DNA from 3 places in the Pantoea sp. CFCC18177 genome. Region 3 is predicted to be linked to each of the others. Evidence: predicted binding sites of a transcription regulator. Region 3 holds the regulator's gene; each other region holds the start of a gene.
What was found. Region 3 encodes PurR, which represses purine synthesis genes. Its sites were predicted from a motif close to CANGCAAACGTTTGCNTG; they were not measured.
Positions count from the first base shown of each region.

Region 1: a site for PurR is predicted at 2,393-2,410, ahead of rbsD (D-ribose pyranase). Genes of this name have one in related genera too.
Region 2: a site for PurR is predicted at 2,886-2,903, ahead of purL (phosphoribosylformylglycinamidine synthase). Genes of this name have one in related genera too.

Region 1 is NZ_JBNBPL010000038.1:30,479-34,771, reverse strand. It holds gene rbsC (ribose ABC transporter permease) at 1-447, opposite strand, end outside; gene rbsA (ribose ABC transporter ATP-binding protein RbsA) at 444-1,952, opposite strand; gene rbsD (D-ribose pyranase) at 1,960-2,379, opposite strand; gene ACPUC8_RS24840 (YgiW/YdeI family stress tolerance OB fold protein) at 2,550-2,945, opposite strand; gene qseB (quorum sensing response regulator transcription factor QseB) at 3,106-3,768, shown strand; gene qseC (quorum sensing histidine kinase QseC) at 3,765-4,293, shown strand, end outside.
Region 2 is NZ_JBNBPL010000002.1:345,540-349,832, forward strand. It holds gene purL (phosphoribosylformylglycinamidine synthase) at 1-2,796, opposite strand, end outside; gene mltF (membrane-bound lytic murein transglycosylase MltF) at 3,067-4,293, shown strand, end outside.
Region 3 is NZ_JBNBPL010000030.1:51,399-55,691, reverse strand. It holds gene ACPUC8_RS22845 (C40 family peptidase) at 267-1,055, shown strand; gene cydH (cytochrome bd-I oxidase subunit CydH) at 1,122-1,211, opposite strand; gene purR (HTH-type transcriptional repressor PurR) at 1,486-2,511, shown strand; gene punR (DNA-binding transcriptional activator PunR) at 2,508-3,419, opposite strand; gene punC (purine nucleoside transporter PunC) at 3,528-4,293, shown strand, end outside.

The DNA.
Region 1 (4,293 bases), on a different contig from region 3:
GCTGCCGTTGGTGTACACCATGGTGACACCGCGCAGCAGCAGCATCATGACTAAGGTGGCGATAAAAGCCTGCACCTTGCCACGTGCGACAATCACGCCGGTAATACCGCCAATCGCCGCACCCAATGCCAGCGAAGCGGCCACCGCCACCAGCGCGTTCACTTCCAGACCCACAATCGAGGCCGCGACCGCACCGGTCAGCGCCAGCAGCGACCCCACGGACAGATCGATACCCGAAGTCAAAATCACCAGCGTCATGCCAACCGCCATAATGGCGTTGACCGACGTCTGCTGCAGGATGTTGAACATATTGGCGACGGTGAAAAAGTTTGGACTTTGACTCGCCACCACGGCAATCAGCACGATCAGCGCAATCAGCGATTTCTGCTCCAGCAGCCAGGCTTTGCTGAACCAGCGACGGCTGGCGGGTAAGGTTTGGGTGCTCATACAACTAATTCCTCGCTGTGTTGCTTACCGACTGCTGCCGCCATCAGGGATTCCTGGGTAGCCTGCTCACGGGAAAATTCGCCACTCAGGTGGCCTTCATGCATCACCAGGATGCGATCGCTCATGCCCAGTACTTCCGGCATTTCCGACGACACCAAAATGATGCTTAGCCCTTCGGCTTTGAACTGGTTAATTAACTGATAAATCTCTTTTTTTGCGCCTACGTCTACACCACGGGTCGGTTCATCAAGAATCAACACGTCTGGACGCGTCATCAATCCGCGCGCAATTGCCACTTTCTGTTGGTTTCCGCCAGACAGCAGGCCAATCGGCTGCTCCATCGAAGGGGTTTTGACGTTGAACAGGCGGATAAAATCACCCACCGCTAACTGTTCTTCACTGTGTTTGAGGTTGCCCGCAGACCGGCTGAAATAGCGCAGCGCCGTCAGCGACATGTTCTCTTTCACCGACATGCCGAGTACCAGGCCATCACGCTTGCGGTCTTCTGAGATATAAACGATGCCGTTTGCCAAACCGTCCTGTGGGGATCGGGTGGTGATTTCGCGCCCGTTCAGCGTGACCTTACCGTGCGTGCGTGGCAGCGCACCGTACAGCACTTTCATCAGTTCAGTACGTCCCGCGCCCATCAGGCCGGAAATGCCCAGAATTTCGCCTTTACGTAAAGTGAAGCTGACGTCATCCACACCCGGACCGCTGAGGTGCTCCACCTTCAGGCGAACCTCCCCCGGGGCTTGATCGATATGCGGATATTGATCTTCCAGCTTACGGCCGACCATCATCTCGATCAGACTCTCTTCACTGAGATCGCTGACCGCGCGCTCGGCAATAAACTGGCCGTCACGGAATACGGTCACGTCATCGCAAATTTCGAAGATCTCTTTCATGCGGTGCGAGATATACACGATGCCGCAGCCTTGGGCTTTCAGCTCGTTGATCACGCGGAACAGCGACAAGGTCTCGGTATCGGTCAGGGCATCGGTGGGTTCATCCATAATGATGACCTGTGACTCGAAGCTCAGCACTTTGGCAATCTCAACCATTTGCTGATCGCCAATCGATAAATCGCCCACCAGCTTATGGCTATTGAAGCGTAAGTTGAGGCGATGTAATAAAGCGTCCGCCTCGGCATACATCCGTTGCCACTGGATACGGCCAAAGCGGTTAACAAATTCGCGACCGAGGAAAATATTCTCTGCCACGGTCAATTGCGGAATCAGGTTCAGTTCCTGATGGATGATACCAATGCCCGCTTCCTGCGACGCTTTCGGTCCAGAAAAAGCCACATCCTTACCCAGCCACTGCAGCGAACCGGCATCCATGCTGTAAATGCCAGTCAGCACTTTCATCATGGTGGATTTACCCGCACCGTTTTCCCCGACCAGTGCCATCACGCGGCCCGGATAAACGGCCAGCGAGGCACCATTCAGCGCTTTTACACCAGGAAACGACTTTTCAATCCCTTTGAGTTGCAATAACGGTTGCATAACGGCCTCAGAAGGTCACGCCAGCGCTCAGGATGACATTCGCATACGGAGAACACTCTCCGCTGCGAATGACCGCCTGACTACGCTGAGTCTGTTGTTTGAACTGTTCATGGCTGGTGTAACAAATGGTGATGGTATTCCCCTGGTGCTGTTGCAAGGCATCGAGCACGGCGAGCAGTGCGCTGTGAAGCTGCGGATTGTGCTGCTTGATCTCCTCCGCCATCAGGGCGCTTTCGACTTGCATCTCCTGCGTGACAACATCAACCACCTGCAAAAATTCGGGGGTTCCCGGCGTCAACGCCAGATCGATACGCTGCGGACCGGCCGGGATCGGCAAGCCTGCATCAGCAATCGTCAGCGTGTCGGTGTGCCCCAGGCGGGCAATCACATGAGAGACTTCAGCGTTTAACAAGCGACCTTTTTTCATTTCTTCCACTCCACAGCGAAACGTTTCGCTGATCGGGAGTGTATTAAATGCGCAGGGCAACTCAATGGCGATATCACGGAAATGTGATCGCCATCGAAACGTTTCGCTTGTACCGGATAAAATTTGAGTTTGGAAAAAGAAAAGAGCCGCTGAAGCGGCTCTGGAGGGTGTTATGGCAGTTTGCGAACCTGTTTAACGTCCAACTCAATGGCGTTGAAGTCTTTATCCAGTTCACCCGTCAGTTCGACCTGATCTTTCGGCGTGATGGTCTGACCATGCCAGCGCTTGTGGTCGATCTCTACTTTCATGGTGCCGCTGCTGTCGCGGAACAAATAGTCTTCATCACCGATTTGCTTATCAAGATTGCCGCGCACGGTGATCCAGCTATCGTCTTTCATCTCTTCGGCTTGTTTCACCGTCACAACGCTGGTGTTGTCAGCCTGGAATCCACCGGTGTGAACCTGGGTTTTCGGCGCATTGGGGTCCACAAACCCACCTTGTTGCGCGGCCAGAACGGGCGTGGCGGCCAACATCACAATGGCTAAGATCGCTGCACTCTTTTTCATTTTTCACCTCTTTTCCATGAATGTGCGGAAGTCAGGAGCCATTTCACCATAAGGTTCTTAACAGGATCTTAAAGAGAAAAAATAGGTGATTTGCAGCGATTTGCACTGTACAAGCGGGGTTCTGCTTCGTATAACCACCCAAGCAGAAGAGGAGAAGCGCATGCGCATTTTGTTGATTGAGGATGACACGCTGATTGGTGATGGCCTGAAAGTGGGCTTAATCAAACTCGGCTTCAGCGTGGACTGGTTCGTGTCCGGCGAAGCAGGTTATCAGGCGCTGGCGGCCGCGCCGTGGGATGCGGTGGTGTTGGATCTTTCGCTGCCGGAACGCGATGGTCTGGAGATCCTGCGTCAGTGGCGTGAGCAGGGCGCGGATGTGCCGGTACTGATCCTCACTGCGCGTGACGCCCTCGATCAACGTGTTCAGGGGTTACAGCTTGGTGCAGACGACTATCTCTGCAAACCCTTTGCCCTCAGCGAAGTCGCCGCACGTTTGCAGGCGCTGATTCGCCGCCGCCATGGACAGCTGCAGCCTGAATTGAAACACGGCAAAGTGGTGCTGGCGCCGGCCAGCCACAGCGTCTGGCTTGAGGGTGAAGCCATCAGTTTGAAAAGTCGCGAACTGGCATTGCTTGAGCTGTTTATGCGCAACCCTGGCCGCGTGCTAACGCGCAGTCAGCTGGAGGAAAAACTCTACAATTGGGATGACGATGTCTCCAGCAATGCGGTGGAAGTGCATATTCATCATCTGCGCAAAAAGCTGGGCAGTGCATTTATCCGCACCGTACATGGCGTGGGTTATATGCTTGGTGCAGCAGAATGAGCCTGTTTCTTCGGCTGGCGATCGGCTTTGTGCTGCTGATCGTGTTGTGTGGTGGTGTCGCCAGCTACAGCGCCTGGCATCAGACCCGCGACACCGTGAATGAGTTATTCGATACCCAGCAAATGCTGTTTGCTAAACGCCTGCTGGCGCTCGACCCCACCAGCTTGCACGCCGCTTCGCTACCCAAAACGAAAACCATTCTGCGCCATCATCGTGGCGATCAGGATGATGACGCGCTGGCTTTCGCCATCTTCCGTGCAGACGGTCAGCCATTGCTGAATGACGGTGAAAACGGGCGCGATTTGCAGTTTGATGATAAGCGCGACGGCTTCCGTGATGGCCGCTTACGTGGCGATAAGGACAGTTGGCGGCTGTTGTGGCTAACCTCTGAGGATAAAAGCTATCGCGTAGTCGTCGGCCAGGAGTGGGAATACCGTGACGACATGACGCGCGATCTGGCTCTGGCGAGTTTGATACCATGGCTATACGCCATGCCTTTCATGCTTCTGATGTTGCTGGTGCTGG
Region 2 (4,293 bases), on a different contig from region 3:
AATCTGGATCACGGCACCCAATTCTTCGGTGAACAGTGCCGCCAGCGCATCGCTGCCCAGTGCGGCGATATCGGCTTCAATACCGCAGTGACCGGTGAAGGCCATTTCGGCCAGTGTCACCAGCAAGCCGCCATCTGAACGGTCGTGGTATGCCAGCAATTTCTGCTCGGCCACCAGCGCCTGAATGGCGTTAAAGAAGCCTGCCAGCTGCGACGCATCACGCACATCAGCAGGTTTGTCGCCCAGCTGACGGTAAACCTGAGACAGCGCGGTGGCACCTAAGGTGTTGGCACCGTTACCCAGATCAACCAGCAACAGCAGGTTATCTTTATCCGCTTGCAGCTGTGGAGTAACCGTGCGACGCACATCTTCTACCCGCGCAAATGCAGTGATCACCAGAGACAGCGGTGAGGTCATCTCACGCTGCTCGGTGCCCTGCTGCCAGCGGGTCTTCATCGACATGGAGTCTTTGCCCACCGGGATAGTGATACCCAGCGCTGGACACAACTCTTCGCCAACCGCTTTCACTGCCGCATACAGACCGGCATCTTCACCTGGGTGACCGGCTGCGGCCATCCAGTTTGCCGAGAGTTTCACGCGCTGCAGGGAACCAATCGAGGTGGCGGCCAGGTTCGTCAGCGCTTCACCTACGGCCAGACGGCCTGATGCGGCGAAGTCCAGCAAGGCGACCGGTGCACGCTCGCCTAGTGAGAAGGCTTCACCGTGATAGCTGTCGAGGCTAGCGGTGGTGACGGCACAGTTTGCTACCGGAATCTGCCATGGTCCCACCATCTGATCGCGTGCCACCATACCAGTCACACTGCGGTCACCGATGGTGATCAGGAAGGTTTTCTCTGCCACAGTTGGCAGGTGCAATACGCGGTTAATCGCATCGGCCACGGTAATGTTGTCACGTACCAGCGCATCACCTTTGGCTTGCTGGCTGGCAACATCACGCGTCATCTTCGGCGTTTTGCCCAGCAGCACGTCCAGTGGCATATCGATAGGTTTGTTGTCGAAGTGGCTGTCGCCGAGGTTCAGATGCAGCTCTTCCGTCGCTTCACCAATCACCGCATACGGCGCGCGCTCACGCTGACACAGCTCATCGAACAGCGCTAACTGCGCAGGCGCAACCGCCAGCACATAACGCTCCTGCGATTCGTTACACCACACTTCCAGCGGGCTCATGCCTGGCTCATCGTTAAGGATATCGCGCAGATTAAAGTTACCGCCACGGCCGCCATCGCTGACCAGTTCAGGCATTGCGTTTGACAGGCCGCCCGCACCCACATCATGGATGAACAGAATTGGGTTGGCTTCGCCCAGCTGCCAGCAGCGGTCGATCACTTCCTGGCAACGACGTTCCATTTCTGGGTTATCACGCTGTACAGAAGCGAAATCCAGGTCAGCATCAGACTGACCCGACGCCATGGAAGAGGCCGCACCGCCGCCTAAACCGATGTTCATCGCCGGGCCACCGAGCACGATCAGTTTCGCGCCGACAACGATTTCACCTTTTTGCACATGGTCGGCACGAATGTTACCAATTCCGCCCGCCAGCATGATTGGCTTATGGTATCCACGCAGTTCTGAGCCATTATGGCTGTTGACGCGCTCTTCGTAGGTACGGAAGTAACCATTCAGGGCCGGACGACCAAATTCGTTGTTGAACGCCGCGCCGCCCAGCGGGCCTTCGGTCATGATGTCCAGCGCAGTGACGATGCGATCTGGCTTACCGAAATCTTCTTCCCATGGCTGTTCAAAACCCGGAATACGCAGGTTGGAAACCGAGAAGCCGACCAGACCTGCTTTTGGCTTAGCGCCACGTCCGGTTGCGCCTTCATCACGGATTTCACCGCCTGAACCGGTTGCCGCACCTGGCCACGGTGAAATCGCCGTTGGGTGGTTGTGGGTTTCCACCTTCATCAGGATATGGGCATCTTCCTGATGGAAGTTGTATTCGCCCTTCTGCGCATCGGCGTAGAAGCGGCCAACCTGTGAACCTTCCATCACAGCAGCGTTGTCTTTATAAGCAGACAGCACGTGCTCTGGATTATGTTCAAAGGTGTTTTTGATCATTTTAAACAGCGATTTCGGCTGTTTTTCACCGTCGATGATCCAATCGGCGTTGAAGATTTTGTGACGACAGTGCTCAGAGTTTGCCTGGGCAAACATGTAGAGCTCGATGTCGTTAGGATTGCGGCCCAGCTTGGTAAAGGCATCCAGCAGGTAGTCGATCTCGTCATCGGCCAGCGCCAGCCCCAGCGTGGTGTTGGCTTGCTCCAGTGCGATGCGGCCTGCGCCCAGCACGTCAACGCTTTTCAGCGGCTGCGGCTCATGATGTGCAAACAGCTGCTGTGCGTCATTGAGGTCACCAAACACGGTTTCCATCATGCGGTCATGCAGCAGGCTAGCCAGCTGCTGCCATTGTGCTTCGGTCAGTTGCGGTGCCTGCACATAAAACGCCATACCGCGTTCCAGGCGAATAACCTGTGGCAAGTCGCAGTTGTGCGCGATGTCGGTGGCTTTTGAGGACCACGGGGAGATCGTGCCAGGGCGCGGGGTCACCAGCAACAGACGCCCTTGTGGCGCGTGTTCGGCGAGAGAAGGACCGTATTTCAGCAAACGTTGCAGGCGGGCGTGTTCATCCGCACTGAGTGGTGCGCTGACATCGGCAAAATGGACGTACTCGGCGTAAATATCACTCACTGGCAGGTGAGCGTCCTGAAAGCGGGTCAGCAGTTTGTTTACACGAAATGCCGACAGAGCGGGCGAACCACGCAGAATTTCCATCATCAAAGATCTCTCGTCTTTGAAGCGCCGGGCGACGCTTCATTGGGCGCAACAGGGGAAAACGGGCGGTATTATAGAGAAACCTCGCGGGTTACGAAACCGTTTGCGCATAAAATCTGGCACTCAGCATTTGGCTGAATTTTGCGCAATTCTTGCTATATAAGTTGCCCTGTTGCGCTTTGTTGCGCAAAATGCCCCTCGCTCTGGGAGTGAAAACAACATAAATACTGCCTTTAAAAGACAGAGGCCTGTGAGCCATTAAGAGACAACTATTTGAAACGCCTGAAAATAAACTATCTGTTTATCGGTCTGATCACCGTGCTGCTTGCGCTGGCACTGTGGCCCTCCATCCCGTGGTACGGCGGTGGAAAAGACGCGCTATCGCAGATTAAATCACGGGGAGTACTGCGCATCAGTACTGTGAACTCCCCGCTGACTTACTACACCATCAACAATGCACCAGCCGGTATGGATTACGAGCTGGCGAAACGCTTCGCCGATTATTTAGGCGTCAAACTTGAGGTGACGGTGCGTCCGAACCTCGGCGATCTGTTTGACGATCTCGATGATGGTAAAGCGGATTTGCTGGCAGCCGGGCTGATTTATAACGGTGAACGCCTGGCCCACTATCAAAGTGGCCCCAGCTACTACTCCGTTTCTCAGCAGTTGGTGTACCGCATTGATAAGCCACGGCCGAAGAACCTTGGCGATCTGAAAGGCCGCCTGATTGTGCAGTCCGGTTCGGCATATCTGTCAACTTTACGTTCCGCTAAAGCTGACAGCTATCCCGATCTCGATTGGGCGATATCCACCGATCAGGGACAAAAGGCCCTGCTGGAAGCGGTGGCAGATGGCAAACTTGACTACACCGTGGGCGACTCCGTGACCATCGGCCTGTTACAGCGTATCCATCCACAGCTGGCCGTGGCGTTTGACGTGACCGATGAAGAGCCGGTGACGTGGTATTTACCGCGTAACGATGACGACAGTCTGAATGCCGCGATGCTCGACTTCTACAGCCAGATGGGTGAAGAAGGCACCATGGCGCGGCTGGAAGAGAAATATCTCGGTCACGTTGGTACCTTCGATTATGTTGATACGCGTACCTTCCTGCGCGCCATTGATAGCACGCTGCCGGATATCAAGCCGCTGTTTGAAAAGTATGCGGCGAGCATGGACTGGCGTCTGCTGGCGGCCATCTCCTATCAAGAGTCGCACTGGAATCCTCAGGCCACCTCCCCCACCGGGGTGCGCGGCATGATGATGCTGACGCGTAACACGGCAGACAGCCTGAATGTGAATGACCGCCTCGACCCTGAGCAGAGCATCCGCGGTGGCAGTGAATACCTGCAACGCATGATGGAAAAAGTGCCCGACACCATTCCTGATGACGAGCGTATCTGGTTTGCACTGGCGGCTTACAACATGGGGTATGCGCATATGTTGGATGTGCGTAAGCTGACGGCGAAACAGGGCGGTAACCCCGACAGCTGGGCCGAT
Region 3 (4,293 bases):
TTTAAATCAGTAAGTTACAGGTATACTTTTTTCATATCATTAAAAGGCATGAACAAATTAATAATTAGCAATAGTTTCGCTGCGTTAACCAGCTGAAATTGCTCATTAAGGCGACAGAATAAGCCGTGTAACAGATTAATAGAAAAAGGCCTTACCTTTTGGAAAAAAAGTGGATTAGAATCACTTCGGCGCTGATCGTTGATCAGATTTCTCTTACGTAGCCGCGGCCTGTTTTTTTATCAGACTGCTTAACCTGTAACCGGACTATGCGTTTACTGATTACGCTTATCATACTGGCTTTCGCCCAACTGTTCGTTAATGTGGCCTCTGCTTCACCGCATGCGCCTGTTAACGCCAGTTTGCATAATGCTGAGAAAAAAAGCGCGCGCGAAGATGAGCGCCGCAAGCGACGTCCGGTGAAAACCACGGCTAAAAAGTCTCGCCTGTCTACTACGGTGCAAAAACTCAAGCTGAAGAAGCAAAGCAAGACAGAAACCGCGCTGCACAAAACCACCCGTAAGAAATCCCTGCTGAAATCGCCAGCAAAGAAATATGGCCATCAACGCTTAGCCAAAAAAACGCGTGAAGTCGATGATGAAGCGCTGGAGCTGACCGGCATTCGCATGAGCAAATCACACCGCCAGCGTTATCAAAAGGCGCGTGAAACAGCGATGACCAAATTGATGGGCCAGTTGGGCAAACCTTATCAGTGGGGTGGCACCTCGCCGAATACAGGTTTCGACTGCAGTGGTCTGGTGTGGTACGCCTACAAAGATTTAGTCAAATACAAATTCCCGCGCACTGCGAATGAGATGTATCACTTGCATGATGCCGCGCCGATTAAGCGTCAGATGCTCGAAAAAGGCGATTTAGTCTTCTTCCGTATTAATAATCGTGGCACTGCCGATCACGTAGGTGTCTACCTTGGTAACGGTAAATTTATTCAGTCACCGCGCACCGGTAAAGACATTCAGATTAGTGCGTTGGGTGAGGATTACTGGGAGAAGCATTATGTTGGTGCACGCCGCATGATGACGCCGAAAACCATTCGTTAGTCGTTGCGCAACGTATAAAAAAAGCCGGATGCTTTCACAGCACCGGCTTTTTTTATACGCTTTTGTTTAATGCAGGATGGCCGTAAAGCTGAACGCAATAATCATTAACAGTGCGCCAACCGTGGTCATCAGGGCCAGCTTCAGATCTGTACTCATCACTACTCCTTAGTCACACTTTTATTAGGGTTAAAACAATTTTCGCACAGCGTCAGGCAAAAATCTCGTGTTATCCGCGCCAGCTTGCTAGAATCGCCGCCTTTCGTTGCGCAACCCATTTTGCGCATGCTGTATTTACAGCCTGCTGAAGCGATTTTTCCTGCCTGAACAGGCAGCGTTGACCCAAATTTTCGGGTGCAAAACCCTTCGCAGACGCAAACGTTTAACAATATACTTATCAGTACGTTGCGATAAGCCGGGGAGTACCTTTTTCATGGCCACAATTAAAGATGTAGCAAAACGCGCGGGTGTCTCCACCACCACGGTTTCGCATGTCATCAACAAAACGCGTTTTGTCGCAGAAGAGACGCGTAACGCCGTTTGGGAAGCAATTAAAGAATTGCACTATTCCCCCAGCGCCGTTGCGCGCAGTTTGAAGGTCAATCACACCAAGACATTGGGATTGCTGGCGACTTCAAGTGAAGCTCCCTACTTTGCTGAGATCATTGAAGCGGTTGAGAATCACTGCTTCGAGCGCGGCTACACATTAATCCTTGGCAATGCGCACAACGACCTGCAAAAGCAGCGTGCTTATCTCTCGATGATGGCGCAGAAGCGCGTCGATGGTCTGTTGGTCATGTGCTCCGAATACCCAGATGACCTGCTGCAAATGCTGGAGGAGAATCGCAATATCCCGATGGTGGTGATGGACTGGGGTGCTTCGCGCGGTGACTTTACCGATACCGTGCAGGACAATGCTTTCCATGGCGGTTATTTGGCTGGGCGCTATTTGATCGAACGTGGTCACCGCGATATTGGCGCGATCCCGGGACAACTTGAACGCAACACGGGCGGTGGACGCCACGCTGGCTTCTTGCAGGCAATGAATGAAGCCGGGGTCACGGTGCGGCCAGAGTGGATTGTGCAGGGTGATTTTGAACCCGATTCAGGCTATCAGGCGATGCAACAAATCTTGAATCAGAAACAGCGTCCAACTGCCGTATTCTGTGGTGGCGATATCATGGCAATGGGTGCGATTTGCGCAGCCGATGAGATGGGCTTGCGCGTCCCGCAAGATATTTCCGTGATCGGGTACGATAACGTGCGCAACGCGCGCTTTTTCACACCAGCGCTCACCACCGTGCACCAACCGAAGGCTGAGTTGGGTGAGAAAGCGCTCGAAATGTTGCTGGATCGCATCACCAGCAAGCGTGAAGAGCCACAAACGATTGAGGTTCAACCGACCTTGATTGAGCGCCGCTCCGTTGCCGATGGCCCATTCCGCGACTATCGCCGCTAACCTCGCGTTTCGCTGAGCCATTCGTGGTTCAGCGTCTCTGCATCACCCAGATAAGCCAGAAGCCAATCCAACGCGGGTGATGCTCGCTGCTCTGACCAACTGACACAGCAAGGGCTGTCAGGAAACGGCTGCGGCAGTGGCAATTCCACCAGCGTGCCTTGATCCAACAGTGGCCGCGCTAAATGCCCTGGCACCATGCCGACACACAATCCCGCCTGCAAACAATCCATTCCGGTTTCCCACTCCGGCACCACCAAACGCCGCTGATTGTCCAGGGTCCAGGTCATACGTCTGGGTAATGCGCGAGACGTATCTTCCAGCACCAGCGATGGCCAGGCACGCAATATTTCATCATTTAATTCTGTATTGTTGACCAACGGATGATCGGGACTGACAACGCAACGCCAGTTTAAGGCCCCCATATCCTGAAAGGCGAAACGCCCGCCAACCGGAACCGCCTGCGTTGCGCCAATAGCGACATCAACACGCCCGTCGGCCAGCGCATCCCAGACACCGTTGAACACTTCGTAGCTGATAATCAGCTCCATATCCGGGAAATGACGGTAAAAATCTTTCACCAGTTGTCGGGTGCGCTGGGGTTTGACGATGCAGTCCACCGCGATGCTCAACTGTCCGCGCCAGCCGTTCGCCAACTGTTGGCACTGCCTGCGCGTTGCAAGCATTTTTTTGATAACAGATCGCCCTTCACGGACAAAGTGCTCACCAGCTGGTGTTAAGACGACTTCACGATGCTGACGTTCAAACAACGGAACCGCTAACCAGGTTTCCAGTTGCCTGACGGTATAGCTGACGGCAGAAGGCACACGATGCAACTCTTGCGCTGCCGCGCTGAAACTGCCGGTGCGCGCCACCGCATCTACTACTTCCAGTGCATGCTCAGACCACATGGATTTGCCTTCAAAATTTTTAACAGCAGATTGCAAATATTAGCGTTTCACAAACCATAACGCACTCTTTTACACTCCCCGGCGTTCAATCTGCCAATGAGAATCACTATGTTGTCTTCAAAAGGATTTCTGCCCTACCTTGCCTTGCTGAGTATGCTCGGCTTTCTCGCCACGGATATGTATCTGCCCGCTTTTGGTGACATGCAACGCGATTTTGCCACGGCTCCGGGTACGATCAGCGCCAGCCTTAGCCTGTTTCTCGGTGGGTTTGCCTGTGCGCAGGTGTTTTGGGGCCCCTTGTCGGATCGCTTTGGTCGTAAACCAATTCTGTTGGCAGGATTGACACTTTTCGCCTTGGGCTGCCTTGGCATGTTGTGGGTAAGAGATGTAAACCTGATGCTGGCATTGCGCTTCGTACAGGCTGTGGGCGTCTGTGCGGCGGCCGTGAGCTGGCAGGCACTGGTGGTGGATCGCTACCCGAAAGCACAAGCCAACAAAGTGTTTGCCACCATCATGCCTCTGGTCGCGCTCTCGCCAGCTTTAGCCCCATTGCTGGGTGCCTGGCTAATGGGACACTTCCATTGGCGCAGTATTTTTATCGCGCTCACAGCGATCACCGTTTTGCTGCTCATTGGCACCCTGCAACTGACTGCCCGCAAAAAGGGTCAGGCTGCAAAGGTTGCGCAACCTGGCTGGCTCACGCTGCTGAAGACCCGCGTATACAGTGGCAACGTGCTGATTTACTCAGCCTGTTCTGCCAGTTTTTTCGCGTGGCTAACCGGTTCACCTTTTATTCTCGCCTCAGCAGGGTTAACACCCGCAGACATTGGCTTGAGCTATATCCCACAGACCATTGCTTTTCTGATTGGTGGCT